Regions from separate parts of the Nocardioides sp. NBC_00368 genome, predicted to be linked through region 3. Evidence: riboswitches for the same ligand, from Rfam matches in the RefSeq annotation. Region 3 holds a riboswitch; each other region holds the start of a gene.
What was found. Region 3 has a riboswitch for cobalamin ahead of OG984_RS28390 (cobaltochelatase subunit CobN). Riboswitches for the same ligand answer to the same signal wherever they lie in the genome.
Positions count from the first base shown of each region.

Region 1: it holds a riboswitch for cobalamin, as region 3 does, so the genes downstream of both, OG984_RS12215 (prenyltransferase/squalene oxidase repeat-containing protein) here and OG984_RS28390 (cobaltochelatase subunit CobN) in region 3, are expected to answer to the same signal.
Region 2: it holds a riboswitch for cobalamin, as region 3 does, so the genes downstream of both, OG984_RS29255 (ABC transporter substrate-binding protein) here and OG984_RS28390 (cobaltochelatase subunit CobN) in region 3, are expected to answer to the same signal.

Region 1 is NZ_CP107970.1:2,565,518-2,575,537, forward strand. Features, by position in the region: gene OG984_RS12195 (ECF transporter S component) at 134-928, opposite strand; gene OG984_RS12200 (ABC transporter ATP-binding protein) at 925-2,514, opposite strand; gene OG984_RS12205 (energy-coupling factor transporter transmembrane component T) at 2,511-3,623, opposite strand; gene OG984_RS12210 (hypothetical protein) at 3,620-4,225, opposite strand; gene OG984_RS12215 (prenyltransferase/squalene oxidase repeat-containing protein) at 4,219-5,292, opposite strand; cobalamin riboswitch at 5,359-5,480, opposite strand; gene OG984_RS12220 (glycoside hydrolase family 19 protein) at 5,561-6,226, shown strand; gene OG984_RS12225 (NYN domain-containing protein) at 6,237-6,998, opposite strand; gene gatB (Asp-tRNA(Asn)/Glu-tRNA(Gln) amidotransferase subunit GatB) at 7,129-8,622, opposite strand; gene gatA (Asp-tRNA(Asn)/Glu-tRNA(Gln) amidotransferase subunit GatA) at 8,619-10,020, opposite strand, start outside.
Region 2 is NZ_CP107970.1:6,111,435-6,121,454, reverse strand. Features, by position in the region: gene OG984_RS29275 (ABC transporter permease) at 1-216, opposite strand, end outside; gene OG984_RS29270 (ABC transporter permease) at 213-1,256, opposite strand; gene OG984_RS29265 (sugar ABC transporter ATP-binding protein) at 1,253-2,779, opposite strand; gene OG984_RS29260 (NAD(P)H-dependent oxidoreductase) at 2,958-3,656, shown strand; cobalamin riboswitch at 3,685-3,871, shown strand; gene OG984_RS29255 (ABC transporter substrate-binding protein) at 3,926-4,990, shown strand; gene OG984_RS29250 (FecCD family ABC transporter permease) at 4,990-6,009, shown strand; gene OG984_RS29245 (ABC transporter ATP-binding protein) at 6,006-6,773, shown strand; gene OG984_RS29240 (glycoside hydrolase family 16 protein) at 6,770-7,633, opposite strand; gene OG984_RS29235 (hypothetical protein) at 7,801-8,016, shown strand; gene OG984_RS29230 (amino acid permease) at 8,013-9,554, shown strand; gene OG984_RS29225 (S1C family serine protease) at 9,555-10,020, opposite strand, start outside.
Region 3 is NZ_CP107970.1:5,938,249-5,948,268, reverse strand. Features, by position in the region: gene pcaG (protocatechuate 3,4-dioxygenase subunit alpha) at 1-529, shown strand, start outside; gene OG984_RS28410 (lyase family protein) at 538-1,797, shown strand; gene pcaDC (bifunctional 3-oxoadipate enol-lactonase/4-carboxymuconolactone decarboxylase PcaDC) at 1,928-3,079, shown strand; gene OG984_RS28400 (phytoene desaturase family protein) at 3,090-4,538, shown strand; gene OG984_RS28395 (GNAT family N-acetyltransferase) at 4,549-5,112, shown strand; cobalamin riboswitch at 5,112-5,234, shown strand; gene OG984_RS28390 (cobaltochelatase subunit CobN) at 5,269-8,874, shown strand; gene cobF (precorrin-6A synthase (deacetylating)) at 8,874-9,665, shown strand; gene OG984_RS28380 (cobyric acid synthase) at 9,662-10,020, shown strand, end outside.

The DNA of each region.
Region 1 (10,020 bases), 2.8 Mb from region 3:
GTCAGTTTGTGCGGCTGCGGCGAGCTGTAACACGTCGTTCGTAGGACTACTCGCCCTATCGGAACGACCGGATAGTCCTACGAACGACGTGTTACACGTGCGGCGCCGGCCAGATCTCGGCCGACGGGAGCGGCTACTCGACCGACCGGGGTGACGCCTCGGCGGGGGCGATCATCGCCCGGCGAGCGGCTCGGCGGAGGGTGGCGAGGACGGCGGGGCCGAGGAGGGCGATCGCGACGGCGGTGGTGACGGCTCGCACGGTGTCCCAACTGCTGGTCGAGGTGACCAGGGTGTAGCGCAGGAACGTCGCCAGGTTCTCGGCGAGCGCGGCACCGGGCTCGTAGGAGAGGTTGCCGCTCCCGCCGGGAACCGTGACCCCGGTCAGCAGCGGCCACCCCTGCAGGTTGAGGAGGAGCCCGTAGGCGTAGGAGGCGACGATCCCGTACGCCGCCAGCAGCCCGATCTCGCGACGACCGATCGCGCGTGGCAGGAGCCCGGCTCCCATCGCCACCCAGGCGGCCCCGAGCATCTGGTAGGGCAGCCACGGCCCGACGCCCGCGGTGACGAGCGCGGCGACGAACAGGCTCGTGCAGCCGAGCACGAAGCCGAAGGCGGGCCCGAAGACGCGGCCACCGAGGATGAGCATGAAGAAGACCAGCTCGACCCCGCCGGTGCCGGAGGAGACGGCACGCAGGACGGCCTCGATCGCACTGAGCACACCGAGGATCGCGATCATCCGGGTGTCGATCCCGCCCGCGGCGAGCTCGCTGAGCAGCACGACGAGCATCAGCGGCAGCAGCGCGAGGAAGATGAACGGCGGCTGCACCCGCTCGTAGCCGTGGAGCAGCAGCGGCCAGGCGAACATCATCAGCCCGGCGACGGAGATGATCATGAGCAGGAGGGCCGTGCGGGGCGAGAACCTGATCATCGCTTCCCCACCGCGTCGACGATCTCGCGCACGTTCAGCCAGCCCGGGCCGAAGACCTTGCTCACCTGGGGCGCGAAGGCGGGCGACTCGGCGGTGACGCTGCGTACGTCGCCGGCGGAGACCACCTCGCCGTCGGCGAGCACCACGACGTCGTCGGCGGCCTCGGCGACGAACTCGACGTCGTGGGTCGCGACCAGGATCGCCTTGCCCGCGCCGGTGAGGTCGCGGAGGATCTCGGACAGGGCGTGCTTGGCGGCGTAGTCGATGCCGCGGGTGGGCTCGTCGAGGAGCACGACCGGCGGGTCGGCGCTCAGGATCAGCGCCAGCGCCAGGGCGAGGCGCTGACCCTCGGAGAGGTCACGCGGGTGCTGGTCGTCGGGGATGCCCGGGACGAGGCTGTCCAGGATCTCCCGCGTCCGTGGCCCGCCGGCGTCGCACTCCTCGGCCACGGTCTCCAGGTAGAGCAGATCCGCCGCGGTCTGCGGCAGCAGCCCGACCAGCGTGCGTCGCGATTCGGGGTCGAGGGTCGCCGGATCCTTGCCGGCGACCTCCACCGACCCGGTCAGGCGCTTCTGGGTGCCCTGCAGCGTCCACAGCAGCGTCGACTTGCCCGAGCCGTTGCGTCCCATCAGCGCCGTCACCCTCCCCTGGGGCAGGTCGATCGAGACGTCGTGCAGGACCGGCGTACGCCCTCGGGTGACGGTGAGGCCGGAACTGGACAGGCACTTCGTGGACTTGTCGGGTGTTTCAGTGCCCGTCAAGCCGAGGGATCCCCGGTCGACCGGGTATCCCACAACCCTCGCCCGCCGCCTCGCATCCCGCACCGTGAGCGGCAGCGGCGACCAACTGAGCTCGCGGCCGAGCTCGACGAGCGGCGGCACGACGGGCGAGTCCTCGAGGATGTCGGCGGGGTCGCCGACGGCGACGGAGCCGTCACCGACGAGGAGCGCGATCCGGTCGGCGAAGGGCACGACGCGCTCGAGGCGGTGCTCGGCGAGGACCACGGAGGTGCCGAGGTCGTGCACGAGCCGGGTGATGGTGGCCAGCACGTCCTCGGCGGCGGTGGGGTCGAGGGCGGAGGTGGGCTCGTCGAGCACGACCACCCGCGGGTGGGTGGTGAGCACCGAGCCGATCGCGACGCGCTGCTGCTGCCCGCCCGAGAGCGTACGCAGCGACCGCTGCCGCAGCTCGGCGATGCCGAGCAGGTCGAGGGTCTCCTCGACCCGGCGCCGCATGGTCGCCGGCGGGAGGCCGAGCTGCTCCATCCCGTAGGCCAGCTCCTCCTCGACGGTGTCGGTGACGAAGCCGGCCACCGGGTCCTGCCCGACGTAGCCGATGATCCCGGCGCGCTCGCGCGGCGGCGTACGGATGATCGAGGCGCCGTCCAGCAGCAGGTCACCCTCCAGCGTGCCGCCGGAGAAGCGGGGCACCAGGCCGGCGATGACGCCGAGCAGGGTCGACTTCCCGGAGCCGGTCGGGCCGGAGACGAGCAGCAGCTCGCCCTCCTCGATGGTGAGATCGACGTCCTTGAGCACGTGCTCGGAGGAGTCGGGCGGGGTGAACGTGATCCCTCGCAGCTCGATCATGCGGCGGTCTCCTCCTCGACGAGTGATGCCGGAATCGGCGCGGCGACCGCTGGAACCAGCCCGACCAGCACTCCTGACATGGCCGTCAGCGTGACCCCGGGCGCGGTGCTCACCCCGGGGAAGGCCACCGGGACCTGCGACCGCGCGACCCACCAGCCCACGACCGCGACCAGCACACCGCTCAGCGCCACCACGATCTCCGGCCAGCGCCACCGGTCCGGCCGGTAGACGGTTCGTGAGACCCGGCGACCGGCCAACCTCAGCCCGATGGCCGCGGCCCCGACGCCGAGCACCAGCATGCTGGTCGCCAGCCAGCCCGGCGTGGTCCCGTCCAGCACCGCGTAGACGCCGGCACAGAGCCCGACGAGCGAGACCAGCATGAGCACCGAGGTGACCCGCCTGGTGGCGACCGGGACCCCGGCCGTACGTCCGTAGCCGCGCGTGTCCATGCCGGCCGCGAGCGCCATCGACCGCTCCAGCGCGTCCTCGAGCACCGGGACCAGGAAGCGGCGCAGCCGCTTGACCCTCCCGGTCGCCCCTGCCCGTAGCCGCTGTGCGGCGCGGACCCGCTGCACCGACTCGGCCAGCTGCGGCAGCACGGTCACCGCGACGACGACCGCGGTCCCGATCTCGTAGAGCGCCGGCGGCAGCGACCGCAGCAGTCGTTTCGGGTTGGCCAGCGCGTTGGCCGCACCGACGCAGATCACGATCACGCCGAGCCGCATGCCGTCGTAGAGGCCGGCCAGCAGCGCCTCGCGGGTGAGCGGCCCGAGCAGCCGGATCCCCAGCACCCATTCGGGAAGCGGGATCTCGGGCAGGTCGATGAGCACGTGACCCGGCACGGCACCCAGGAGCACCCGGAAGAGCACCCGGGTGGCGACGATGAACAGGGCGAGGCCGACGTAGAGCCGGAACGCCTTCGCCCACGGCTGCTCCCCGCGGCGGGCCGCGACCACGACCGAGACCACCCCCACCAGCAGCAGGAGCAGCAGCGGGTTGGTGGTGAAGGAGGCGTACGCAGCCAGGCCGATCGCCCACACCCACCAGGCCACGGGGTGCAGATCACGGGGCAGGCGCGCGACCGCTGCCTCACGAAGCACAGTGCTCATCGCCGACGCCACCACACGACACCGGCGACGGAGAAGAGGGCGAGGATCCCGGCCGGAGCGACCCAGCCGGGCAGCTGCCGGGGCTCGGAGGGCGAGTCCTCCGGAGATAACTCCGGCGACGGGCTTGAGGGCGCCCCCACAGCATCCCCAAGTTCCGTCGCCGGAGCGGTAACGACATCGTCGTCTATCCACGTGAACGCAACACCCTGCCCGGAGGTCACGCTGATTTCGGTAACATTTCTGGAGGCGTAGCTCCAGGCCCCGGATTCGTCGGTGACCCACAGCGACCAGTAGGCGTCGGCGGGCGGCATCTGGGCGCAGCCGGCGGTCTTCGGCCGGCCGTCGACCCGGCAGACGACGCTGGGCATCGAGGTCACGTAGGTGAGCGGATGCCCCGCCTTCTCGAAGAGGTCGGCACCGGTGTCGCCCTCCTCGGGCCGGACGCAGGCGATCTCGGGGTCGCCGCCCAGGGCGTTGGGCTCGACGACGACGGTGACGTCGTCGCACGCCTCCGCGGCAGAAGCTGGAGCCGGGGTGAGGACGGGTGCGGTGGCCCCGGCGAGGATCGCCAGGGCCACCATCGCGGACCGTAGGCTCAGCACGCGCTCTTCGTGGTCGCGTCCTTGGGCAGGAAGACGAGGGACGGCAGCGCCTGCGCGGCCGCGAGGCGGTACATCCCCTCGGACTCCTTGGCCAGCCCCTTGGTGTTGCCCTCGGTCAGGGCGGCGTCGTCGTAGGCCACCGCGCCGACGTCGTCACCGCAGGTCACGACGTGCTCGGAGACCCAGGTCGCGGCCTTCTCGGCAGCATCGGTCTCACCGGCGCGGCCGAACGCCCACCCGGCCAGGCCGGTGGTGTTGGAGTTGGCGACGTTGCCGGTCGCCGCCTTGAACGAACCGTCCTCGGCCTGGGTCTCCTTCAGCCACTCGACGCCCGCCTCGACGGCCTTCTCGGCCTCGGGAGAGGCGACCGAGGACAGCGCGATCAGCGCGAACGCGGTGGCGTCGGCGTCCGGAGCCGCCTTCGGGTCACCGTCGCAGGTCTGGTCGGCGGCCGCGGGGTCAGCCGTGAAGGTGACCCGGAACCAGCCCTCCTCGCACTGCTGCCCGGCCAGGAACTCCGCGGCGGCCGTGGCCTCCTTGCTCTCCGCGTTGCTCAGCGCCCAGACCGCGTACGACTGCCCGATGGTGTTGGAGTAGTCGGCCGCCTCCTTGTTCTTGGGGTCGAGCTCGTCGGCGATGCGGCCGTTCTCGGCGACGGTGCCCTCGAGCTGCTTCAGCAGACCGGGGTCGGAGGCATCGATGTTCTGCTGGAGGACGAGCGCCTTCGCGGTGGCCCCGGCCGAGGTCACGGTGCCGAACCCGGGCGAGGTGTAGGCCTTCTTGTTCGTCATCACGGCCGCGGCGATCGTGGCGATCTCCTCGTCGTAGCCACCGACCTCGGCCAGCGCGATCCCGATGTCGGCGCTGAGCCCGAAGTCGTCGGTGCCGTACTGCGCGTTGCGGGCCACACCCTTCGGCGCCTGGGCGACGAGCCAGTCGGCCACGGAGGTCGACACCTTCGCGTCGTAGGTGGGCTTCTCCCCCTCCTCGACGGCCTTCTCGCCGCAGCCGGCGAGCGAGGTGAGGGCGAGGGCGGCGGCGATGCCACCGAGGACGGTCTTCTTCATGGTTCCTTCCGCGCTGTTCGTCGGGAAGGCCAAGGGCCGACCCGCTGCTTTCCACGACAGCGTCAGGTCAGTACGCGTCCGTCGGCAGGTGCTCCGGCTCGCTCAGGACCCTCGATGTCCCGGGCCTACGGTTGCGGGTCAGCGCCGGGATTCGACCGGCTTCCCCCACCACGGCGTGTGTTGATTGAGGCTCTGCTTGATTCGGGGGTCATCTTATGCCGGGTCGGCCCTGCTTGCGGGATCGCCGTCGAGGAGTCACTCTGTCCCCATGCGCCACAGGATTCTCGGCCTTGTCGCAACCTTGATCTCGGCCACCCTTCTCTCCCTCTGCCCGGCCACGACGGCAGTCGCGGCCCCGGCTCGGGCCTCGGTCACGTACGCCGATCTGGTTGCCATGTTCGGCGACAAGGTCGGGAACAAGAAGACCGTCGAGACCGGGCTGCCGACCCTCAACCGCGCCATGTCCGACGCCCGGATCACGACCCCCTACCGGCAGGCGGCCTACCTCACCACGCTCGCCAACGAGAGCTCCTTCCACCACGACGCCAAGGGCCCCCACGACAAGCGGAAGTACGCCGGCCGCGGCTACATCCAGCTGACCGGCGAGGCCAACTACACCGACGCCGGCGCCTACTTCGGGATCGACCTGCGTCGTCGCCCCGAGCTGGCCCGCTCGCTGGACCACAGCGCGCCGATCTCGCGGTGGTACTGGACCGTCGCCCGCGACATCAACCCGCTCGCCGACGCCCTCGAGATGGGCAAGGTCAACGCGGCGATCGGCTATCCCCCCAACAAGGAGGAGGACGCCGAGCGCTGCCGCGACTTCAAGGCCGCGCTGAGGCACCTCAACGGGTCGGTGCCCAAGGGGATCAAGTGCGCCCGCCCGAAGCCGAAGAAGGCAGAGGACCAGGACCGCACCGCGGACGCGTCCTAGTAGGCGTACGTCACTTCTTGCTGTTGCGCTTGTCGCTGACCGCGATCGCCGAGGTGCCCTCGTCCTTGAGCTCGAAGAGGTCGATCGCCTTGATGAGCTTGGTCCAGGTGGCGTACCCGTAGTTGCGCGGGTCCTCGGAGGACTGGTTGCGGATGCGGGAGACGACCGTGCCGACCAGGGCCCAGCCGTCGTCGTCGGCGGCCGCGGCGATGGAGTTGCGCAGCAGCTGGATCAGCCGGGCGTTGCGCTTCAGCACCTGTCCCGTGGTCGCCGAGGAGGACGGCTTGCGGGCGGGCGTGGCACCGGCCTCGGAGTCGGCGTCGGTCTCCTCCTCGGAGCCGCCGAGCTTCTCGACCACGGTGAACCGGGTGCAGGCGCTCTTGAACGGCGCCGGGGTCTTCTCCCGGCCGTAGCCGTAGACCGCGCGGCCCTTCTCGCGCAGGTAGTGCACCAGCGGGGTGAAATCGGAGTCGGAGGAGACCAGTGCAAACGCGTCCGGGATCGCCGCGTGCAGCAGCTCCACGGCGTCGATGGCGAGCGCCATGTCGGAGGCGTTCTTGTGGGCGGTCAGGTCGAACTGCTGCATCGGCCGGATGGCCGCATCGTGCAGCTCCTCGATCCAGCCCTTGAGCTCGGGCTTGGTCCAGTTCCCGTAGGCCCGCCGGATGGTCACCTCGCCGTACTCGGCCAGGTCGTTCAGGATCGCGTCGATCTTGGCCGCGGGGGCGTTGTCGGCGTCGATGAGCAGGGCGATGCGGAAGGGCTCGGTCACGCCGGACAGTCTGCCAGTGCCACCCACCGCCGAGTCGGCTCATCCTGACCAAAACCACCGCCGAGTCGGCGCGTCATGACGCGCCGACTCGGCGGATTCTGTTGTCAGGACGAGCCGACTCGGCGTGGGATCAGGAGAGCTTCTCCAGGATCAGCTCGCGCACGCGCTTGGCGTCGGCCTTGCCGCCGGTCGCCTTCATGACGGCGCCGATGAGCGCACCGGCCGCGGCCTGGTTGCCGCCGCGGATCTTCTCCGCGACAGCAGGCTGGGCGTCGATCGCCTCATCGACGGCCGCACCGAGCGCGCCGTCGTCGGAGACGACGGCGAGGCCGCGGGCGTCGATGATCTCGGAGACCGTGCCCTCACCTGCGAGCAGCCCCTCGAACACCTGGCGAGCGAGCTTGTCGGTCAGCGAACCGCCGTCGACCAGCTTCTGCACCTCCGCGACCTGGGCCGGGGTGACCCCGACCTCGGCCAGCTCGACGCCGCGGTCGTTGGCGGCCCGGGAGAGCTCCGCCATCCACCACTTGCGCGCGGCCTGGGCGGAGGCGCCCTCGGCGACGGTCGCCTCGATCAGCGTCATCGCACCGGCGGCCCACACGTCACGCATCTCCAGGTCGGAGTAGCCCCACTCGGCCTGCAGCCGCGCCCGCTTCTCAGCCGGCGGCTCGGGCAGCGTGCCACGCAGCTCCTCGACCCATTCGCGGCTCGGCGCGACCGGGACGAGATCCGGCTCGGGGAAGTAGCGGTAGTCGTCGGCGTCGGACTTCGGCCGTCCGGCCGAGGTGGTGCCGGTGTCCTCGTGGAAGTGGCGGGTCTCCTGGAAGATCGCCTCCCCCGCGTCGAGGATCCCGGCGTGGCGCGACATCTCGAAACGTACGGCCCGCTCGACCGAGCGCAGCGAGTTCACGTTCTTCGTCTCCGTGCGGGTGCCCAGCTTGTCCGAACCCTTCGGGGACAGCGACAGGTTGACGTCGCAGCGCATCGAGCCCTGGTCCATGCGTACGTCGGAGACGCCCAGCCCCAGCAGGATCTCGCGCAGCGCCGCGACGTAGGCCTTGGCCACCAGCGGCGCCTTGGCACCGGTGCCGAGGATCGGGCGGGTGACGATCTCGATCAGGGGGATGCCGGCGCGGTTGTAGTCGACCAGCGAGTAGTCGGCGCCGTGGATACGGCCGGTCGAGCCACCGATGTGGGTGGTCTTGCCGGTGTCCTCCTCCATGTGGGCGCGCTCGATCTCGACGCGGAAGGTCTCCCCCTCGACCTCGACGTCGAGGTAGCCGTCGTAGACGATCGGCTCGTCGTACTGCGAGGTCTGGAAGTTCTTCGGCATGTCCGGGTAGAAGTAGTTCTTCCGGGCGAACCGGCACCATTCCGCGATCGAGCCGTTGAGCGCGAGCCCGATCCGGATCGCGCTCTCCACCGCCTTGGCGTTCACGACCGGCATCGAGCCGGGCAGGCCGAGGCAGGTCGGGCACACCTGGGAGTTGGGCTCGCCGCCGAAGGTCGCCGGGCATCCGCAGAACATCTTGGTGTTGGTGTTGAGCTCGACGTGGACCTCCAGGCCCATCGCCGGGTCGTAGCGCTCCAGCACCTCGTCGAACGCGACAAGAGTCTCGCTCATCGGGCCACCTCCAGCTTGTCGATCGAGAGCACCGGACCGATGGCGGCCTCGAGGGCGGCACCGACGCGGTAGAGACGGGCGTCCTCCAGGACCGGCGCCAGGAGCTGTACGCCGACGGGCAACCCGTCCGCGTCGGAGACCCCGGCCGGGATGGAGATGCCGGGCGTACCGGCCAGGTTGGCCGGAATGGTGGCCAGGTCCTGCATGTACATCGCGAGCGGGTCGTCGAGCTTCGCACCCAGCGGGAACGCCGTCGACGGGGACGTCGGCGAGACCAGCACGTCGACCTGCTCGAAGGCCTTCTTGAAGTCCTCGATGATCAGCGTGCGGATCTTCTGCGCCTGGCCGTAGTAGGCGTCGTAGTAGCCGCTGCTCAGCGCGTAGGTGCCCAGGATGATGCGGCGCTTGACCTCGTCGCCGAAGCCTGCGTCACGCGAGGCCTTCATCACGTCCTCGGCGCTCGGGTCGCCGTCGGGGGTGACCCGCAGGCCGTAGCGCATCGCGTCGAACTTGGCCAGGTTGGAGGAGCACTCCGCCGGCAGGATCAGGTAGTAGGCCGCCATCGCGTGCTCGAAGCTCGGCGTGGAGACCTCGACGACGTCGGCGCCCAGCTTGGTGAGCAGGTCGACCGACTCGTTGAACTTGGCCATCACGTCGGGCGCCCAGCCCTCGCCGGCCAGCTCCTTGATGACGCCGACCTTGACGCCCTTCAGGTCGCCGGTCGCGCCCGCACGGGCGGCGTCGACGAGCCCGGTCACCGGGGTCGTGGTGGAGGTGGAGTCGAGCGGGTCGTGGCCGCCGATGAGCTCGTGCAGCAGGGCGCTGTCGAGGACCGTGCGGGTCACCGGACCGACCTGGTCCAGCGAGTTGGCCAGGGCGACCAGGCCGTAGCGGGAGACGGAGCCGTAGGTCGGCTTCACGCCGACCGTGCCGGTGACGGCACCCGGCTGACGGATCGAGCCACCGGTGTCGGTGCCGAGCGCGAGCGGCGCCTCGAAGGCGGCGACGGCGGCGGCCGAGCCACCACCGGAGCCGCCGGGGATCCGGTCGAGCTTCCACGGGTTCTTCGTCGGACCGTACGCCGAGTGCTCGGTCGAGGAGCCCATCGCGAACTCGTCCATGTTGGTCTTGCCCAGGATCGGCAGACCGGCCGCCTTGATCTTCTTGACCACGGTCGCGTCGTAGGGCGGGATCCAGCCCTCGAGGATCTTGGAGCCGCAGGTCGTCGGCAGGCCGGTGGTGGTCAGCACGTCCTTGACCGCGATCGGTACGCCGTCGAGAGCGTGCAGCGCGTCGCCGTTGGCCCGGCGCGCGTCGGAGGCGGCAGCCTGGGACAGCGCACCCTCGGCGTCGATGTGCAGGAAGGCGTGGACGTCGCCGTCGACCGCCGCGATGCGG
Region 2 (10,020 bases), 170 kb from region 3:
CAGCGCGATCAGCAGGATCGGCGCGATGTCGAGCACCAGGAAGTAGACCGTGATCGGGTCGGAGAAGTTGAGGATCGCGATCGAGGCGTACGTCCACACGACCACGAGCAGGGCGATGATCGCCGTGTCCCTGGTCATCAGGGTGCGCTGCCACCACGGCTTGGCGTGCGCGGCGTACGTCCGGGCGGGCGCCTTCTCGGAGAGCAGGCTGGTCATGCTTCTTCCCTCTCTGCGAGGAGCTTGTCGTGCTGACGGCGGGCGAAGTAGCGGTCCAGGACGATCGCGCCGATGATCAGCGCGCCGACGACGGCCTGCTGCCAGAAGTCGGGGATGCCCAGGACCGGGAGCGCCCGGTTGATGGTGGTGAGGAGGTACGCCCCCAGAGCCGCCCCGAGCACGGTGCCGCTGCCGCCGAAGATGGCCACGCCACCGACGACGGCGGCGCCGACGGCCTCGAGCTCGATGCCCAGGCCGACACCGGAGCTGATGGTGCCGTAGCGGGAGACGTACAGGATCCCGGCGAGGCCCGCGAGCGCACCCGAGGTGGCGAACGCCTGCAGGACCCGGCGCTTGTCGCGCAGCCCGTAGAGCGTGGCGGCATCGGGGTCGGAGCCGATCGCGTAGAACTCGCGGCCGACGCGGGTGGAGCGCATCAGATAGATGGCCACGGCCAGCAGCGCGAACGAGATCCACGCCAGGTTGGGGATGAACAGGAACGATCCGGTTCCGAAGTCGAGCAGCCCGGGCGGGATGTCGGAGGCGTTGATCCGGTCGCTGCCGGCCCACTCGAGCATGATCCCGCGGTAGACGTAGAGGGTGCCGAGGGTGATCACCAGCGCCGGCACCTTCGCGAAGGCGACCAGCACCCCGTTGACCAGACCGAGCACGGCGCCCGCGGCGACTGCGATCAGCACGACGAGGATCACCGGGAGCCCGGTGTCGAGGAAGAGCCGACCGGCGAGGTACGCCGTCAGCCCGAGGGTCGACCCGACGCTGAGGTCCACGTTGCGGGTGACGATCACCATCGCCTGGCCGATCGCCAGGCAGACGAGGATCGCCGGGGTCAGGGTGAGGTCGCGCCAGCCGTCGGTGCTGAACAGGAAGTTGGGGTTCACCGCCGTGGTCACCACGAGCAGCAGGATGAAGGCGACGGCGATGCCGGTCTCGCGCTGCTTCAGGAGCCAGGTCAGCCGGCTGGCTGCTCTGTGGCGTGGCTGCGGCGCGGCCGGGGCAGGCGCGTCGAGCGTGGTGGTCATGATGCCTCGCTGACGTTCAGGGTGGTGGAGTGGTGGGCCGTCGCCGCGCGCATGACGGCCTCGGGGGTCGCCTCCTCGCGGCTCAGCTCGGCCGTCTGGTGACCCTCGCTGAGGACGATCACGCGGTCGGCCATCCCGAGCACCTCGGGGAGCTCGGAGGAGATCATCAGGATCCCGAGGCCCTCCTGCGCGAGCGTGGAGAGCAGTCGGTGCACCTCGGACTTGGTGCCGACGTCGATGCCTCGGGTGGGCTCGTCGATGATCAGCACCTTCGGCTGGGTGGAGAGCCACTTGGCCAGGACGACCTTCTGCTGGTTGCCGCCCGAGAGGGTGCCGGCGAGGGTGTCGAGGGTCGCGGCCTTGACCTCGAGCCGGGCGGCCCAGTCGGCGGCCGAGCGGTTCTCGATGCCGGTGCTGATCAGCCCGGTGCGGGCGAGCCGGCCGCTCGTCGGAAGCGTGATGTTGCGCGAGATCGGTGCGTCCAGGACGAGGCCGTGCTGGCGGCGGTCCTCGGGGACGAAGGCCAGTCCCATCTCGATCGCGCGTCGCGGGTCACCCGGCGGGACCGGCCGCCCGTCGAGGGTCACCTCACCGCTCTCGTAGGGGTCGACGCCGAAGATCGCCTGGGCGACCTCGCTGCGCCCGGCACCGACGAGGCCGGCCAGGCCGACGATCTCACCTTCGCGGACGGTGAGGCTGATGTCCTGGAACAGGCCGGTGCGGGTGAGGCCGCTGACCTCGAGCAGGGGCTTGCCGACGGTGGCCTCGAGCTTCGGGTAGAGGTCGGAGACCTCGCGCCCGACCAGTCGCTGGACGATCTCGTCCTCGGTGACCGCGGCGATCGGGTCGGTGGAGATGTAGGCGCCGTCGCGCATCACCGTGATGGTGTCGCACAGCGCGAACACCTCGTCGAAGCGGTGCGAGATGAACACGACGGCGCAGCCCTGGTCGCGCAGCGTGCGCGCCACGGTCATCAGTCGCTCGACCTCGTTGCCCGACAGGGCCGCGGTCGGCTCGTCCATGATCAGGACCTTGGCGTCGAGCGAGAGCGCCTTGGCGATCTCGATCAGCTGCTGGTCGGCGATCGAGAGACCCTCGGTCGGGCGGTCGGGCTCGATCGGCACGCCGAGCCGGGCGAAGAGCTCGATGACCTCGGTGCGCATAGCGGCACGGTCGATCCTGCCCCAGCGGTTGGTCGGCTGGCGTCCCATGAAGATGTTCTCGGTGACCGAGAGGTCGGGGAAGAGGGTCGGCTCCTGGTAGATGACCGCGACGCCGGCCTGCTTGGCCTCGGCGGTGTTGCGGAAGTCGACCTGCTCCCCGGAGAGCAGATAGTCGCCGGCGTCGCGGCGGTAGAGCCCGGCGACGATCTTGACCAGGGTCGACTTCCCGGCTCCGTTCTCCCCCACGAGCGCGTGGATGGATCCGGCCTCGACCCGGAGGCTTCCAGACCGGAGGGCGCGTACGGGGCCGAACGACTTGGCCACGTCCCGCAGCTCCAGTGCGGCGGGTGTGTCCGGCATGGGCAGCTCCTCGAATTGAAAGGTTTCAAGCCTGGTTTACGCTAGTGATGGCAATCACATACGTCAACACTCTTCGGCCGCTAATTTGAGCGAGGTTCGGACTTTGTGGTCAGACCGGCACGACGCCCACCCACATCCAGGCGGGAATCCTGCCGCGTCAGACCGCGTTCAGAGACCCATGCACGCACTCTGGGTATGGGCACATCCGCACGCGTCGTCCCTCAACGGACGGTTGCAGGAGGCGGGCCGGAACGCTCTCGTCGCGACCGGCTGGACCGTCGACGAGATCGACCTCTATCGAGAAGGTTTCAATCCACTTCTGGTGGAACGGGGCGAGGCCGACGTACGCCACCACCAGGACCGCCTGCGGGAGGCAGATCTGCTGGTCGTGCAGTTCCCGCTGTGGTGGTATTCGGTGCCGGCCATCCTCAAGGGCTGGATCGACCGGGTCTTCGAGTCGGGGTTCGCCTTCGACGTACCGGATCCGGAGACCGGCAAGCCGCTCAAGTACGGCAAGGGCGGCCTGGCCGGCAAGCGCGCCCTGACCATCGTCACGGCCGGCGACCGGGCCGCGACCCTGGGCCCGCGCGGGATCAGCGGCCACATCGAGGACGTCCTGTGGCCGCTGCTGCACGGCACGTTCTGGTACACCGGGATGGACCCGCTGCGTCCGCACCTGATCACCGACGCCGACCTCGTCGACGCCGAGGTCATGGCACGGATCGAGGCCGACCTGAGCGTACGTCTCGAGGGCGTGATGACGGAGCCGCGGATCGCCTACCGGCCGATGGTCGAGGAGCAGTACGACCACACGATCAAGCTCCACGACTCGGTTGCGCCCGGGCAGGACGGGCTCAGCGCCCATCGCGAGGGCTGAGGGCGTCACGGCGGCGGGCGGGCGCGCCTGCTACGGTCTTCGGGCCAGCCGCTCGGGACGTAGTCCCGGCACGGGAACCCGGTGAGAGTCCGGGACTGACGCGCAGCGGTGTGGGTGACGGACGGGACACTGTGCCACTGGGCCCTCGGGTCTGGGAAGGCGTCTCGCGCCGGTCGATCCCGAGTCCGAAGACCTGCTGGCCCTGCAGCAGACCGCTGCCGGTCAGCACGGGCGACGCGCACCAGCCCGCGACCCGCTCGAGGACCGACGTGCACCTGTCTCGCACCATCCGACCGACCCTGATCCGAACGGTCGCCGCGAGCGCCGTGCTGGTGCTCGGCGCCGCACTGGTCGGCTGCGGAGCCGGCCAGCCCTCCGGCGCGCAGCAGGCGGCGGCCGACGCCGGCGACGCTGCCGGCTTCCCGTTCACGCTGACCAACTGCGGTCGCGAGATCACCCTCGAGGCGCCACCCGAGCGGGCGGTCTCGCTCAACCAGGGTTCCACCGAGATCCTGCTCTCGCTCGGCCTCGCCGACCGGATGGCCGGCACCGCGGTGTGGACCGACCCGGTGCTCGACTCGCTCGCCGAGGACAACGAGCGCGTCCCCCGGCTCGCTGACGACTGGCCCTCCTACGAGCGCGTACTGGAGGCCGAGCCCGACTTCGTCACCGCCTCCTTCATCAGCACCCTGGGCGAGGGTGGGGTGACCACGCCGGAGGACCTGGAGAAGCTGGGCGTCGGCTCCTACCTCTCCCCCGCCGAGTGCGTCAAGGACAACGAGGGCGACGACGACGGCACCCGTCTCGACCCTCTCGAGATCGAGACGATCTTCCAGGAGATCACCGACCTGGCGCGGATCTTCGGCGTCCCCGACCGCGGCGAGAAGCTGGTCGCCGACCTGTCGCAGCGGCTGGAGGCCGCCCGGACGAAGGCACCCGCCGGCGAGGTGAGCGCGATGTACTGGTTCGCGAACTCCGAGTCGCCCTACCTGGCCGGCTGCTGCGGCGGCCCCGGCATCATCGGCCGCACCCTCGGTGTGGAGAACGTCTTCGACGACACCACCGACGAGTGGCCGCAGATCAACTGGGAGACCGTCGCCGAGCGCAACCCCGACGTCATCGTCCTCGGCGACCTGACCCGCAAGAGCCAGACCGCCGAGACGGCCCGCGCCAAGATCGACTACCTGAAGAGCAACCCGGTCACCGCCCGGATGGACGCGGTCCGCAACGACCGCTTCGTGACGGTCTCCGGCGCCGAGCTCAACCCCTCGATCCGCACCGTCTACGCGGTCGAGAACGTCGCCGACCAGCTGGCCGCCCTCGGCCTCCGCTGATGTCGGCGCGCCGCGTCCCCCGCGCCGGCGTCCTGCTGGCCCTGGCTCCCCTGGTGGTGGTCGCCTCGGTGGCGGGCGCCATCACCGTCGGCCCCTCCGACCTGAGCATCGCCGACGTCTACGGCGTCGTGGCCGACCGGGCCGGGCTCGGGTCCTCCGAGCTGACGCTGCTGCAGCAGAGCATCGTGTGGGACCTGCGGCTGCCGCGTACGTTGCTCGCGGGGATCTGCGGTGCGGGTCTCGCCATCTGCGGGATCATCCTGCAGTCGCTGCTGCGCAACCCGCTCGCCGACCCGTTCGTGCTCGGCATCTCCTCGGGTGCCTCCACCGGCGCGGTCTCGATCGTCGTCCTCGGCGTCGGCTCGGGCGCGATCGGGCTCTCCACCGGGGCGTTCGCCGGTGCGCTCGCCTCGTTCGCCCTGGTGCTGCTGCTCGCCTCGCTCGCCGGCGGCACCACCGACCGGCTCATCCTGGCCGGCATCGCGGCGACCCAGCTCTTCTCGGCGCTCACCTCGTTCATCGTGTTCACCGCAGCCGATGCCGAGCAGACCCGCGGGGTGCTGTTCTGGCTGCTCGGGTCGCTCTCCTCGGCCAGCTGGACCGACGTACTCGTGTGCGGGGTGATCGTGCTCGGCGGGCTGCTCTGCTGCGTCGTCGGCGCCGGCTGGCTGGACGCGTTCGCGTTCGGCAACGACGCGGCGGCCTCGCTCGGCGTCGACGTCGCGCGCATCCGGGCGGTGCTGCTGGTGCTGACGGCGCTGATGACGGCCGTCATCGTCGCGACCTCGGGCGCGATCGGATTCGTCGGGCTGGTCCTCCCCCACCTGGCCCGCGCCCTGGTCGGGGTCGGGCACCGGCTGCTGCTCCCGGCCACCGCGCTGCTCGGCGCGATCTTCCTGATCTGGGTCGACACCGCGGCCCGGACCGTGATCGACCCCGAAGAGCTCCCCGTCGGGGTGGCGACCGCGCTGGTCGGGGTGCCGGCCTTCGCGCTGGTGCTGATGAGGGCGCGGCGATGACCGCGCTCGAGGCCGGCCGGGTCAGCTGGGCTCCCCGCGGCCGACTCGTCGTCGACGACGTGTCCCTCCAGGTCGAGGACGGCGCCACCGTCGGCCTGCTCGGGCCCAACGGGTCCGGGAAGTCCTCGCTGATCCGGATCCTGGCCGGGCTCCGGCCGCCGGACTCGGGCGACGTCCTGCTCGACGGCAGCCCGCTCGGCGGCATGTCCCGGCGCCGCCTCGCGCGCCGGCTCGCCGTCGTCGAGCAGGAGCCCGCGACCAGCCAGGACCTCCGCGTACGCGACGTCGTCGCCCTCGGCCGGATCCCGCACCGCCCGGCCTGGGCGCCCGACAGCGCCCAGGACCGCGCCGTCATCGAGGAGGCCGCCGCCCATGCTGGGATCGCCGACCGCCTCGAGCAGCGCTTCTCGACCCTGTCGGGCGGCGAGCGGCAGCGTACGCAGATCGCCCGGGCGCTCGCCCAGGAGCCGGACATCCTGCTCCTGGACGAGCCGACGAACCACCTCGACGTACGTCACCAGCTGGCGCTGCTCGCACTGGTCCGCCGGATGCCCACGACCTGCCTCGTCGCCCTGCACGACCTCAACCTCGCCGCCGCCTACTGCGACCAGGTCTTCGTGCTCGCCGAGGGCCGCGTCGTGGCCGGAGGCCCGCCCGCCGAGGTGCTGACCGAGTCGCTCATCGCCGAGGTCTACGGAGTCCGCGCCCGGGTGCACCACGACGAGGGCGTCGTCATCCGCTTCCTCGGCCCGGTCACCGCCTAGAGCTGGGAGTCGTAGACGCGTACGTAGTCCACGACCATGCGCTGCGGGAACTGGGTCGTGCCGTCGGGGTTGCCGGGCCAGTTGCCGCCGACCGCGACGTTGAGGATGAAGAAGAACGGCTGGTCGAAGACCCAGGGGTTGGCCCCGGTGCTGGCCGTGGTGAAGGTCTGGTAGGCGACCCCGTCGACGGACCAGGTGATCGAGCCGGGCCGCCAGTCGATGGCGAAGGTGTGGAAGGTGTCGGCGAAGGACCAGCCCTGCGGGTGCATGTACTGCCCGGTGATGCCGTTGCCGCCGGAGTAGCCCGGGCCGTGCAGGGTGCCATGGACGAGGTGGGGCTCGTAGCCGACGTTCTCCATGATGTCGATCTCACCGGCGTTGGGCCACGGCGTGTTCGGGAACTGGCCGCCCAGCATCCAGAACGCCGGCCAGATGCCCTGCCCGCGCGGGATCTGGATGCGCGCCTCGAGCCGTCCGAACTTCGGCTGGACCTTGCCCTTGGTGGTGAGGCGGGCCGAGGTGTAGCCGCCACCGCTCTGCCGGGCGGTGATGACCAGGTTGCCGTTGCCGTCGAGGGCGGAGTTGTCGCGGGAGTCGGTGTAGGTCTGCAGCTCGTTGTTGCCCCAGCCACCCCCGCCCGTCTCGTGGTTCCAGTTGGCGGGGTTGGGCGCGCTGCCGGCGGGCCCGTCGAACTCGTCGGACCAGGTCAGGGCGGCGGCCTCCACCTCTCCGGCCCGGGACGCGCCGGCCTCCGGGTCGGGCACCGCGGCCGGCGCGGCCAACGGGGCGACCAGGACGAGGGCCAGGGCTGCGGTCATGGTGAGTGTGGTGCGGATGGTGCGGATCCTCGAGCTACGCATCGAACGCTCCTTCATGGGGGTTAACTGTAAAGCGACCTTACAGTTATTCGCCGCCCTCTGGAACGGAAACGCCGGGCGACGTCCGGTCACCGCCAGTAGGCGCTCGATGCGCTCTAATGGGTCACCGGAGCGGGGCCATCGGGGGCCCTGCGGGTGAGGTGATCGCAATGGCACGGGATCCGTACAGGCCACGGACGCCGATCATCGGCATGGTGATGGTGTTCCTCGCGTTGGCGATCGTCGGGGTGACGGCCTACCTGCATCTGGGCTGGTGGTCGCTGATCGGCTACGCGGCCGCGGCGGTCATCGCCGTGGTCGGCGGCTGGCTGCTGTTCAAGGACGTGCCCGAGCCACCCCACTCCGGACCTGGAGCGAGCCGATGACCGACACCGACGACCAGACCATCGACCCGGCCGGCCACCAGGCGGTCGGCCTGACGGACGAGGACGAGGGCTACCACAAGAGCCTCAGCCCGCGGCAGCTGCAGATGATCGCGATCGGCGGCGCCATCGGCACCGGCCTGTTCCTGGGCGCGGGCGGCCGCCTGCACGAGGCAGGGCCCGGCCTGTTCCTCGTCTACGCCTTCTGCGGCGTCTTCGTCTTCCTCATCCTGCGCGCGCTCGGCGAGCTCGTGCTGCACCGACCGTCGTCGGGGTCGTTCGTCTCCTACGCGCGTGAGTTCCTGGGTGAGCCGGCCGCGTTCGCCGCCGGCTGGATGTACTTCCTGAACTGGGCGATGACCTCGATCGTCGACGTCACGGCGATCGCGACGTACGTGCACTTCTGGGGCACCTTCGAGGTCGTCCCGCAATGGGTGATCGCGCTCGTCGCGCTCGCCGTCGTGCTCTCGATGAACCTGATCTCGGTGAAGCTCTTCGGCGAGCTGGAGTTCTGGGCAGCGCTGATCAAGGTGGTCGCGCTGCTGGGCTTCCTGGTGCTGGGGATGATCGTGCTCGCCGGTCGCGAGGAGCTGAACGGCCAGGAGACCGGTATCGGCATGGTCCTCGACAACGGCGGGCTCTTCCCGGTCGGCGCGCTCCCGCTGGTCATCGTCGTGTCCGGCGTCGTCTTCGCGTACGCCGCGGTCGAGCTCGTCGGCACCGCCGCCGGTGAGACCGCCGAGCCGGCGAAGGTCATGCCCCGCGCGATCAACTCGGTGATCGCCCGGATCGCGGTCTTCTACGTCGGCTCGCTCGTGCTGCTGGCGCTGCTGCTGCCCTACACGACCTATCGGGCCGACGAGAGCCCGTTCGTGACGTTCTTCGACCAGCTCGGGATCGCGAACTCCGGCACGATCATGAACCTCGTCGTGCTGACCGCGGCACTGTCCTCGCTCAACGCCGGCCTCTACTCGACCGGCCGGATCCTGCGCTCGATGGCGATGAGCGGGAGCGCGCCGGCCTTCACCGCCCGGATGTCGAGGAACGGGGTGCCGTTCGGCGGGATCCTGCTCACCGGCAGCATCACCCTCCTCGGCGTCGGCCTCAATGCGGTCGTCCCCGGGCAGGCGTTCGAGATCGTGCTGAACATGTCGGCGCTCGGCATCATCGCGTCCTGGGCGACCATCGTGATCTGCCAGATCCAGCTCTACCGGCGGTGGAAGAAGGGTCTGATGTACCGGCCCGACTTCCGGCTGTGGGGCTCGCCGTGGACCGGATACGCGACCCTGGTGTTCCTCGCGGTCGTCCTCGTCCTGATGGGCTTCGACTACCCGATCGGCACCTGGACGGTCGCCACCCTCGCCATCATCATCCCGGCGCTGATGATCGGCTGGCGCCTCGTCCGTGACCGCGTCCGGCAGATCGCTCTCGAGCGCGAGGGCCACACCGGCGCGATCCCGATCAGGGCCGAGCGCCCGATCGCCGAAGAGGCGACGGGCGGCGGCCCCCGCGACGACGAGGGGCCCGACAGCCGGGCCTGATCAGGCCACGGGGCCCTCGCCCAGGGTCACGGTGGCGGTGTGCGCCTCGCCGGCGGCATCGGTCCAGCCGACCGAGATCCGGTCACCCGGTTCGTGGTTCCCGAGAACCGAGGTGATGTCGTCGATGCTCGCCACGGCGGTGCCGTCGACGGAGGTGATCGTGCTGCCCTCGGCGATCCCGCCCGCCTCGGCGGCACCGTCCTCGACGACACCGACGACCAGTGTCGACCTGGTCGTGTCGACCTGCACCCCGAGGGCCGCTGCCGGGCCGCCGATCTCGACGTCGCCCGACTCCTCTCCGGCGAGGATCTGGGCGGCGATGTCGAGCACGGTTCCGATCGGGATCGCATAGCCGGAGATCTCGGCCGAGCCGGAGGTCGCGGCGACGTTCATGCCGATGACCTCGCCGTCCTCGTCCAGCAGCGCGCCGCCGGAATCGCCGGAGACGACGTCGGCATCCGTCTCG
Region 3 (10,020 bases):
GCCCGGCCAGACGATCGGCCCGTTCTTCGGCTACGCCCTCCCCTACGAGGGCGACGCCGACCTGGTCCCGCCGAGCAGCCCGGGCTCGATCCGGCTGCACGGCTGGGTCTACGACGGCGCCGGCAACCCGATCCCCGACGCGCTCCTCGAGATCTGGCAGACCGACGCCGAGGGCAACGTCCCGCAGGCCGAGGGGTCGCTGCACCGCGACGGCTGGACCTTCACCGGCTGGGGCCGCGCCGACACGGACCTGAACGGCCACTACACCTTCTCGACGGTGCTTCCGGGTGCCGCCGCGGAGGGCAGGGCACCGTTCTTCGCGCTCACCGTCTTCGCCCGTGGTCTGCTCGACAAGCTGCAGACCCGGGTCTACCTGCCCGAGCACCCCGCCAACGCCGGCGACCCCCTGCTGGTGTCGCTGTCCGAGGACGAGCGTGCGACGCTGGTGGCCACTGCGGACGCAACCGGGTTGCGATTCGACATCCACCTGCAGGGCGACCGCGAGACCACCTTTCTCAACTACGGCTGAGGAGTCGAATGTCGCTGCTGTGGCCAGGCGAGGAGCGCGCCGGGGACCTCTTCTCCGAGGCGGCCTATCTCGCCGCGATGGTGCGGGTCGAGGAGGCCTGGCTGGCCGCGACCGCTTCCTCGGGGATAGCCCCCGAGGAAGCGCGTACGCCACTGGCCGTCCTGGTCTCCGAGGCCGACGTCCCGGGGCTGGCTGAGGGTGCCGAGGCTGGGGGCAACCCGGTCATCGGCCTGGTGAAGCTCCTACGCGGCCGGCTCGAGGGCGAGGCCGCCCGGTGGCTCCACAAGGGCCTGACCAGCCAGGACGTGGTCGACACCGCGCTCGTGCTCTGCCTGCGCGATGTGCTCGACCGGGTCGAGGACGAGCTCGCCGCCCAGGCCGCCTCCCTGGTGGGTCTCGCGCGGGGGCACCGGGCCACGGTGATGTCGGGCCGCACGCTGACCCAGCACGCGGTGCCGGTCACCTTCGGCCTCAAGGCCGCGACCTGGCTCTCCGGGCTGACCGATGCCGCCGAGGCGCTCCGGCGCGCGCGGACGTCGCTACCCGCCCAGATCGGCGGCGCGGCCGGCACCCTGGCCGCGGTCGTGGGACTGGCCCGGCTCCGTGGCCTCGCCGACCCGGTCGGCGCGGCGCGCACGGCGGCCGAGACCACGGCGACCGCCCTCGGCCTCACCCCCCGAAGGCCCTGGCACACCACCCGCACCCCGCTGACCGCAGCCGGCGACGCGCTGGTGACCGCGGCCGACGCCTGGGGCCGGATCGCCACGGACATCACGCTGCTCACGCGCCCCGAGATCGGCGAGCTCGCCGAGCCGGCGGGCGAGGGGCGCGGCGGCTCCTCGACGATGCCGCACAAGTCCAACCCGGTGCTCTCGGTCCTCATCCGCCGCCACGCCCTCGCCGCTCCCCCGCTGGCCGCGACGCTCCACACCGCCGCGGCGAGCTACGTCGACGAACGCCCCGACGGCGCCTGGCACGTCGAGTGGGAGACCCTGCAGACCCTGGCCCGCCGCAGCGTCGTCGCCGGCTCGCAGACCACCGAGCTGCTCGCCGGGCTCCGCGTCGACGCGGCCCGGATGCGCGCCACCGCCGAGGCCGCGGGTGCGGACCTGCTGGCCGAGCAGCGGTCGCTGACCGGGTTCGTGGGTGGCGAGATCCTGGCCGGTTCCGAGGCCGCCGCAGGGCTGGACGACTACCTCGGCGCAACCGGGGCGCTCATCGACTCCGCGATCGCCCGCGCCATCGAGACATGGAAGCATCTCGCCTGATGGGCATACCGGACGTACTGGACGGGCAGTTCGTGGGGTTGACGGGTGTTTCAGTGCCCGTCAACCCCAGGGGTACCCGGTCGACCGGGTATCCCGCACCCACCCCCGCCGGAATCTGGAAGGACCTGTCATGACGCCGAGGATCACCCCTGTCGAGCTGGCCGGAGACCCGAGCAAGCCGGTCCTGGTCGTCGGCCCGTCCCTGGGCACCTCGGTCACCGCGCTCTGGGCCGCCACGGCCGAGCTGCTCGCGGACAGCTTCCACGTCATCGGCTGGGAGCTCCCGGGCCACGGCCACGGCGCGCCGACCACCGACGCGTTCTCGATGGCCGATCTCGCCGCGGGCGTGCTCGCCTGCGTCGACCGGGTCCTCACCGACCGCGGTGAGCGCCACGGCGCGTTCGCCTATGCCGGCGACTCGGTCGGCGGCGCGGTCGGCCTCCAGCTGCTGCTCGACGCACCAACCCGGGTGAGCGCCGCGGTGCTCACCAACACCGGGGCCAAGATCGGCGAGCCCGACGGCTGGAACGACCGTGCCACGACCGTACGCGGCGCCGGCACCGCCTCCCAGATCGCCGGCTCCACCCAGCGCTGGTTCTCCCCCGGCTTCCTCGAGCGCGAGCCCGCGCGGGGCGGTGCCCTGCTCCACTCGCTGCGCGACGCCGACGCGGAGAGCTACGCGCTGGTGTGCGAGGCGCTGGCGGCGTACGACGTACGCGGGCGGCTCGCCGAGATCGCCGCGCCGGTCCTGGCGATCGGGGGTGTCGACGACGCCCCGACCCCACCCGCCTCGCTGGAGGAGATCGCCGTCGGTGTGCGCAACGGGCGGCTCGTCACCCTCGACGCCGTCGGCCACCTCGCCCCCGCCGAGGCGCCGCACGCCGTCTCCAGCCTGATCACCGCCCACGTGACCGCGGCCGACCCGGCCTATGCGGCCGGGATGAACGTACGCCGCCAGGTGCTCGGCGATGCCCACGTCGACCGGGCCACCGCCGCGATCACCGACGTCAACCGCGACTACCAGGACCTGATCACCCGCTATGCCTGGGGCACGATCTGGACCCGCCCCGGGCTCGCCCGCCGGGACCGCTCGATCGGCGTCCTCACCGCCCTGGTCGCGGGGCGCCACTTCGAGGAGCTCGAGTTCCACCTCCGCGCCGCGCTCACCAACGGGCTGACCCGCGAGGAGATCGTCGAGGTGCTCCTGCAGACCTCGATCTACGTCGGCGTACCCGCCGCCAACACCGCGTTTGCCGTCGCCAACCGGGTGCTGAACGAATAGCTTGGCGGGCATGACCATCACCGCGACCGTCGTCGGCGCCGGACCCAACGGCCTCGCGGCCGCGATCGTGCTCGCGCAGCACGGCGTGAGGGTCACCGTCCTCGAGGCCGCGGAGACCGTCGGTGGGGGCACCCGCACCGCCGAGCTGACCGTCCCCGGGCTGCGGCACGACATCTGCTCGGCGATCCACCCGCTCGGGGTGGCCTCACCGCTCCTGCGCGAGCTGGAGCTGGACAGATACGGGCTGCGCTGGCGCTACCCCGAGGTCGAGCTCGCCCATCCGCTCGACGGGGGCGAGGCCGCGCTGCTGCATCGCTCCGTCGAGGAGACCGCCGCGGGGCTGGGTGCTGACGAGCAGCGTTGGCAGCAGGTGTTCGGCCCGGTCGTACGCGGCTTCGACGCCATCACCGACCACATCCTCGGCCCGATCCTGCGCCCGCCGCGGCACCCGTTCCGGATGGCAGGCTTCGGCCTGCGGGCCGCTCCGCCGGCGACCGTGCTCGCCCGGGCGTTCCACGAGGAGCGGGCGAAGGCGCTCTTCGCCGGGTGCGCCGGACATGCGTTCCGTCCCCTGGGCAGCCCCGGCACGGCCGCCGTGGGCACCATGCTCATCGTCAGTGGCCACCGGCACGGATGGCCGGTCGCCGAAGGCGGCTCGCAGGCGATCACCCTCGCGATGGCGGGGCTGCTGGAGGATCTGGGCGGCAACATCGTCACCGGCACCACCGTCCGCAGCCTCGCCGACCTGCCCGACGCCGACGCCACCCTGTTCGACACCAGCCCGGGAGGCTTCGCCGACATCGTCGGCGAGGCCCTTCCCCGACGGCAGCGCCGGGCGATGCGGCGATGGCAGCACGGGCCCTCGGCGTACAAGGTCGATCTCGCCGTCCGTGGCCCGATCCCCTGGCGTGACCCGGAGATCGGCCGCGCCGGGACCGTCCACCTGGGCGGCACGATCGAGGAGGTGACGGCGAGCGAGCGGGAGATCGCGGCCGGCCGGATGCCGGAGCGCCCGTTCGTGCTGCTCGGCCAGCAGTACGTCGCCGACCCGTCCCGCTCGGCAGCAGACCTCAACCCGGTCTGGGCCTACGCCCAGGTCCCGCACGCCTACGAGGGCGACGCCACCGCCGCGGTGCTGGCCCAGATCGAGCGCTTCGCCCCGGGCTTCGGCGAGCAGGTCGTGGCCACGCACGTGACCACGCCGGCCGACTACGCGACGTACAACCTCAACTACGTCGGTGGCGACATCTCCACCGGCGCCAACACCCTGCGTCAGCTCGTCGTCCGCCCCACCCTCGCGGCCTATGACACCGGCATCTCGGGGATGTTCCTCTGCTCCGCGGCCACCCCGCCGGGGGCCGGCGTCCACGGCATGTGCGGCTACCACGCCGCCCGCCGGGCGCTGCACCACCTCGGCGCGGCCGAGAAACCAGGTGCCAGCGGCGTACGTCCTGGCTAACGTCTCGCCCATGCCGCAAGCCCGCCTGCGCACCGAGCGCCTCGAACTGGTCCCGCTGAGCGAGGAGCACCTGCCCTTCCTGGTCGACCTCAACTCGGATCCGGAGGTGCTGCGCTTCCTGTTCACCCGTGCGCTGACGCCGGCGGAGACCGAGGAGCGGATGCACAAGTGGCTCCGCTCGGCGCGGGAGACGGATGCGCTGGGCAAGTGGGTCGGGTATTCGGCGGCGGGTGAGGCCGTCGGGCTCTACATGTTCGAGCTGCCCGACAACCCGCCGCGCACCGATGCGGCCGAGCTCGGCTACCGGCTCCCCCAGCGGAACTGGCGGCAGGGCTACGCGAAGGAGGGCTCGCTCGAGCTGCTCCGGCACGGGTTCGAGGACCTCGGCATCGACCGGGTGATCGCGCAGACGATGGCCGTCAACGAGGCTTCCCGCGCGACGATGGTCTCGGTCGGGATGAGCTTCGTGCGTGGCTTCCAGCAGGACTGGGAGGAGCCGCTCCTCGGACATGCCGACGGCGAGGTCGAGTACGAGATCACCCGCGAGGCCTGGCTGGCGCGTCAGGCGGGGTAGGCTGCGAGCACGCTCGTGGCGCAGGAACCCGGTGAGAGTCCGGGGCGGTTCCGCCACTGTGACGTCCGTACAGCTTCTGGGCACGGACACAGCCAGACACTGGCCACGGGCTATCCGACCGATCGACGGGGCGAGAACCCCTAGGAGGACCCCGGCATGGCCGACCCTGCACGCGTACGCATCGCCCTTCTGTCCACCTCGGACACCGACCTGCTCTCGGCCCGTGCCAGCGGAGCCGACTACGCCTGGGCGAACCCGTCGCGGGCGACGGACCTCGAGGCCGTGGTCGCCGAGGCCGACCTGGTGGTCTTCCGGCTGCTCGGCTCCCCCACCGACCTGTGGGACGGCCTGAGCGCCGTCAAGGAGCGCGGCACCCCGGTGGTGGTCCTCGGCGGCGAGCAGCAGCCGAGCGCCGAGCTGATGGAGCACTCCACGGTGCCGATGGGCGTAGCCGCGGAGGCCCACCGCTACCTCGCCGAGGGTGGGCCGGCCAACCTCGCTCAGCTGCACGCGTTCCTCTCCGACACGGTCCTGCTGACCGGGTTCGGGTTCGAGCCGCCGGCGGAGGTGCCGGCCTGGGGGTTCGCGGAGCGCCCTGCGCCCGCCAACGACACCCTCCCCCGGATCGGCATCCTCTACTACCGCGCCCACGAGACCAGCGGCAACACCGCGTTCGCGCACGCGCTGGCCGACGCCATCGACGCGACCGGGGCCGCCACCGGCGTACCCGTCTTCGCGGGGTCGCTGCGCTCGGCGCCCGACGACCTCTACGAGGCGCTCGGCACCCTCGACGCGCTCATCGTGACCGTGCTCGCGGCGGGCGGGTCCGTGCCCGCGTCCGCCTCCGCCGGTGGCGAGGACGAGGCCTGGGACGTGGAGCGGATGGCGGCGCTGGACATCCCGGTGCTCCAAGGCCTCTGCCTGACCAGCTCGCGCGCGGAGTGGGAGGCCTCCGACGACGGCGTGACGCCGCTCGACTCGGCCAACCAGATCGCGATCCCCGAGTTCGACGGCCGGATCATCACCGCCCCGTTCTCGTTCAAGGAGCTCGACGAGCAGGGTCTCCCCCACTACGTCGCCGACCCCGAGCGGGCCGCGCGGGTGGCCCGGATCGCGGTCAACCACGCCCGGCTCCGCCACACACCCAACCCCGAGAAGCGTCTCGCGCTCGTCCTCTCCGCCTACCCCACCAAGCACGCCCGCATCGGCAACGCGGTCGGCCTGGACACCCCGGTCTCCGCGATCCGGATGCTGCGCCGGCTCCGCGAGGAGGGCTACGACCTGGGGACCGACAACGAGGTCGTACGCATCCTCGACTCCGTCGCCGCGGAGGAGGGCGACACCGCAGCCGGTGACGCGCTGATCCACGCGCTGATCGCCGCCGGCGGCCAGGACGAGGAGTGGCTGACCAACGCCCAGCTCACCGACGCCCACGTCCGGATCTCCAAGGCCGACTACGACGAGTGGACCGCGGATCTCCCCGCTGAGCTGCGCGAGCAGATGGTCGAGACCTGGGGGCCGACGCCGGGCGAGCTCTTCGTCAACGACAACAACGAGCTGGTGCTGGCCACGCTTCAGGCCGGCAACATCGTCATCCTGATCCAGCCGCCGCGCGGGTTCGGCGAGAACCCGGTCGCGATCTACCACGACCCCGACCTGCCGCCCTCGCACCACTACCTGGGCGCCTACCGCTGGCTCGAGCACGGCTTCGGTGCCGACGCCGTCGTCCACCTCGGCAAGCACGGCTCGATGGAGTGGCTGCCGGGCAAGAACGCAGCGCTGTCGGCGTCATGCGGCCCGGATGCGGCCATCGGCAACATGCCGCTGATCTACCCGTTCCTGGTCAACGACCCCGGCGAGGGCGCCCAGGCCAAGCGTCGCGCGCACGCCACGATCGTCGACCACCTGGTGCCGCCGATGGCCCGCGCGGAGTCCTACGGCGACATCGCGCGGCTGGAGTCGCTGATGGAGGAGTACGACCGGATCTCCTCCATGGACCCCGCCAAGCTGCCCGCCATCCGCGGCGAGATCTGGCAGCTGATGAAGGCCGCCGAGCTCCACCGCGACCTCGGCATGGAGGAGCGTCCCGAGGACGACGACTTCGACGACTTCATGCTCCACATCGACGGCTGGCTCTGCGAGATCAAGGACGCCCAGATCCGCGACGGCCTGCACGTGCTCGGCGGCGCCCCCGAGGGTGAGGCACGGATCAACCTGGTCCTCTCGATCCTGCGCGCCGCGCAGGTGTGGGGCGGCGTCGGCGGCGCCGTGCCCGGTCTGCGGGCGGCGCTCGGCCTCAAGGAGGGCGCCGACACCCGGGCCGTCGACGAGATCGAGACCCAGGCGCGCGACCTGGTGGAGCGGATGGACGCGGCCGGCTGGGACCCGGCCGCCGCCGAGACGCTCCACGACGACCCGGCGGTTCAGCAGGTTCTCGCCTTCGCCGCGACCGAGGTCGTGCCCCGGCTGGCGAGGACCACCGACGAGCTGGGAGCCGTGCTGCACGCGCTGGACGGTGGCTTCGTCCCCGCGGGGCCGTCGGGCTCGCCGCTGCGGGGGCTCGTCAACGTACTTCCGACGGGGCGCAACTTCTACACCGTCGACCCGCGCGCGGTGCCCTCCCGACTGGCGTGGCAGACCGGGCAGGCGATGGCCGACTCGCTGCTGCAGCGCTACCTCGACGAGACCGGCGACTACCCGACCTCGGTCGGGCTCTCCGTGTGGGGCACGAGCGCGATGCGTACGTCGGGCGACGACGTCGCCGAGGTGCTCGCGCTGCTCGGCGTGGCACCTGCGTGGGACGAGGCCTCGCGCCGCATCACCCACCTCGACGTCATCTCGCTGGAGGAGCTGGGCAGGCCGCGCATCGACGTGACCGTACGCATCTCCGGGTTCTTCCGCGACGCCTTCCCGCACGTCGTCTCGATGCTCGACGACGCGGTCCGGATGGTCGCCGACCTGGACGAGCCCGCCGAGAAGAACTTCGTCCGCGCGCACACGCTGGAGGACCTGGAGGCACACGGTGACCAGCGCCGCGCGACGTCCCGGATCTTCGGCTCCAAGCCCGGGTCGTACGGCGCCGGGATCCTGCAGGTGATCGAGGCCGGCAACTGGCGCTCCGACCAGGACCTCGCCGACGTGTACGCAGCCTGGGGCGGCTTCGCCTACGGCCGCGACCTCGACGGCGCCCCGGCGGCGGACGACATGCGCGCCAACTACCGCCGGATCAAGGTCGCCGCCAAGAACGTCGACTCCGCCGAGCACGACATCGCCGACTCCGACGACTACTTCCAGTACCACGGCGGCATGGTCGCCACCGTCCGCGCGCTGACCGGGTCGGATCCGAAGGCGTACGTCGGCGACTCCACCTCCCCCGACGCCGTGAAGACCCGCACGTTGCAGGAGGAGACCAACCGCGTCTTCCGGGCCCGCGTGGTCAACCCGCGCTGGATCTCGGCGATGCAGCGCCACGGCTACAAGGGCGCCTTCGAGCTGGCCGCGACCGTCGACTACCTCTTCGGCTTCGACGCGACCGCCGGCGTGGTGCAGGACTGGATGTACGAGAAGCTCGCCCGCGAGTACGTTCTGGACGAGACCAACCAGGAGTTCATGCGATCCTCGAACCCGTGGGCGCTGCGCGGCATCGTCGAGCGGCTGCACGAGGCGGCCGAGCGGGGGCTGTGGGAGGAACCCGACCCCGAGCTCGTCGCGCAGATGCAGGAGATCTACCTCGACATCGAAGGTGACCTGGAGGAGGAGTGATGACTTCTTCTGGCAAGCGTCGGATCAAGATCATCGGCGTCGGTCCCGGCGACCCCGACCAGGTCACGCTCGAGGCCGTGGCCGCGATGCGGTCGGTCGACTACTTCCTGGTCACCGACAAGTCGGGCACGGTCAAGAAGGGCATGCCCGACCCGCTGGTGCGGGCCCGCGAGGAACTGCTCGACCGGCATCTGTCCGCGCCCGCGCGGGTGGTGAAGGTCGCCGACGCACCCCGCGAGCGACGCGAGGAGTTCACCGGGACCGACGCGGAGTACCGGACGGCGGTCGCCGACTGGCACCGCGCCCGGGTCGAGCGCTACCTCGCCGTGCTCGCCGAGCACCCCGGTGACGTCGGCTTCCTGGTCTGGGGCGACCCGGCCTTCTACGACTCCACGATCCGCGTCGTCGACCAGATCGCCGAACAGCTCGACGTCGAGGTCGACGTCATCCCCGGGATCTCCTCGGTGCAGCTGCTCGCCGCCCGTCACCGGCTGGTGCTCCACGACGTCGGGCGACCGCTCTACGTCACCACCGGCCGCGCGGTGCTCGAGGCCGTCGAGGCCGGGCACGACAACCTCGTGGTGATGCTCAACCGCGTCGTCGAGCTTCCTGGGCTCGAGGACTGGCGGATCTGGTGGGGCGGCAACCTCGGCACGCGCGAGGAGGAACTCGTCGCCGGCACCGTCGGCGAGGTCCTTCCGGCGATCGAGGAGGCGCGCGCCCGGCTGCGGGACACGTCCGGCTGGGTGATGGACATCTACCTCCTGCGGGCTCCGCGGACGACCCGATGAGCGGGCTGCTGGTCGCCGGGACCACCTCGGACGCCGGCAAGTCGGTCGTGACGACCGGGCTGTGCCGGGCGTTCGCCCGCCGCGGTGTGAAGGTGGCGCCCTACAAGGCGCAGAACATGTCCAACAACTCGATGGTGGTCTCGACAAGCTCGACCACCGGTGAAGGCTCGACCACCGGAACCGGCGGGACGACCGCCGAGATCGGCCGGGCGCAGTGGGTCCAGGCGCTGGCGGCACGGGTCACCCCGGAACCGGCGATGAACCCGGTGCTGCTCAAGCCCGGCTCGGACCGCCGCAGCCACGTGGTGCTGATGGGGCATCCCGCCGGTGAGGTGTCCTCACACGACTGGGAGGC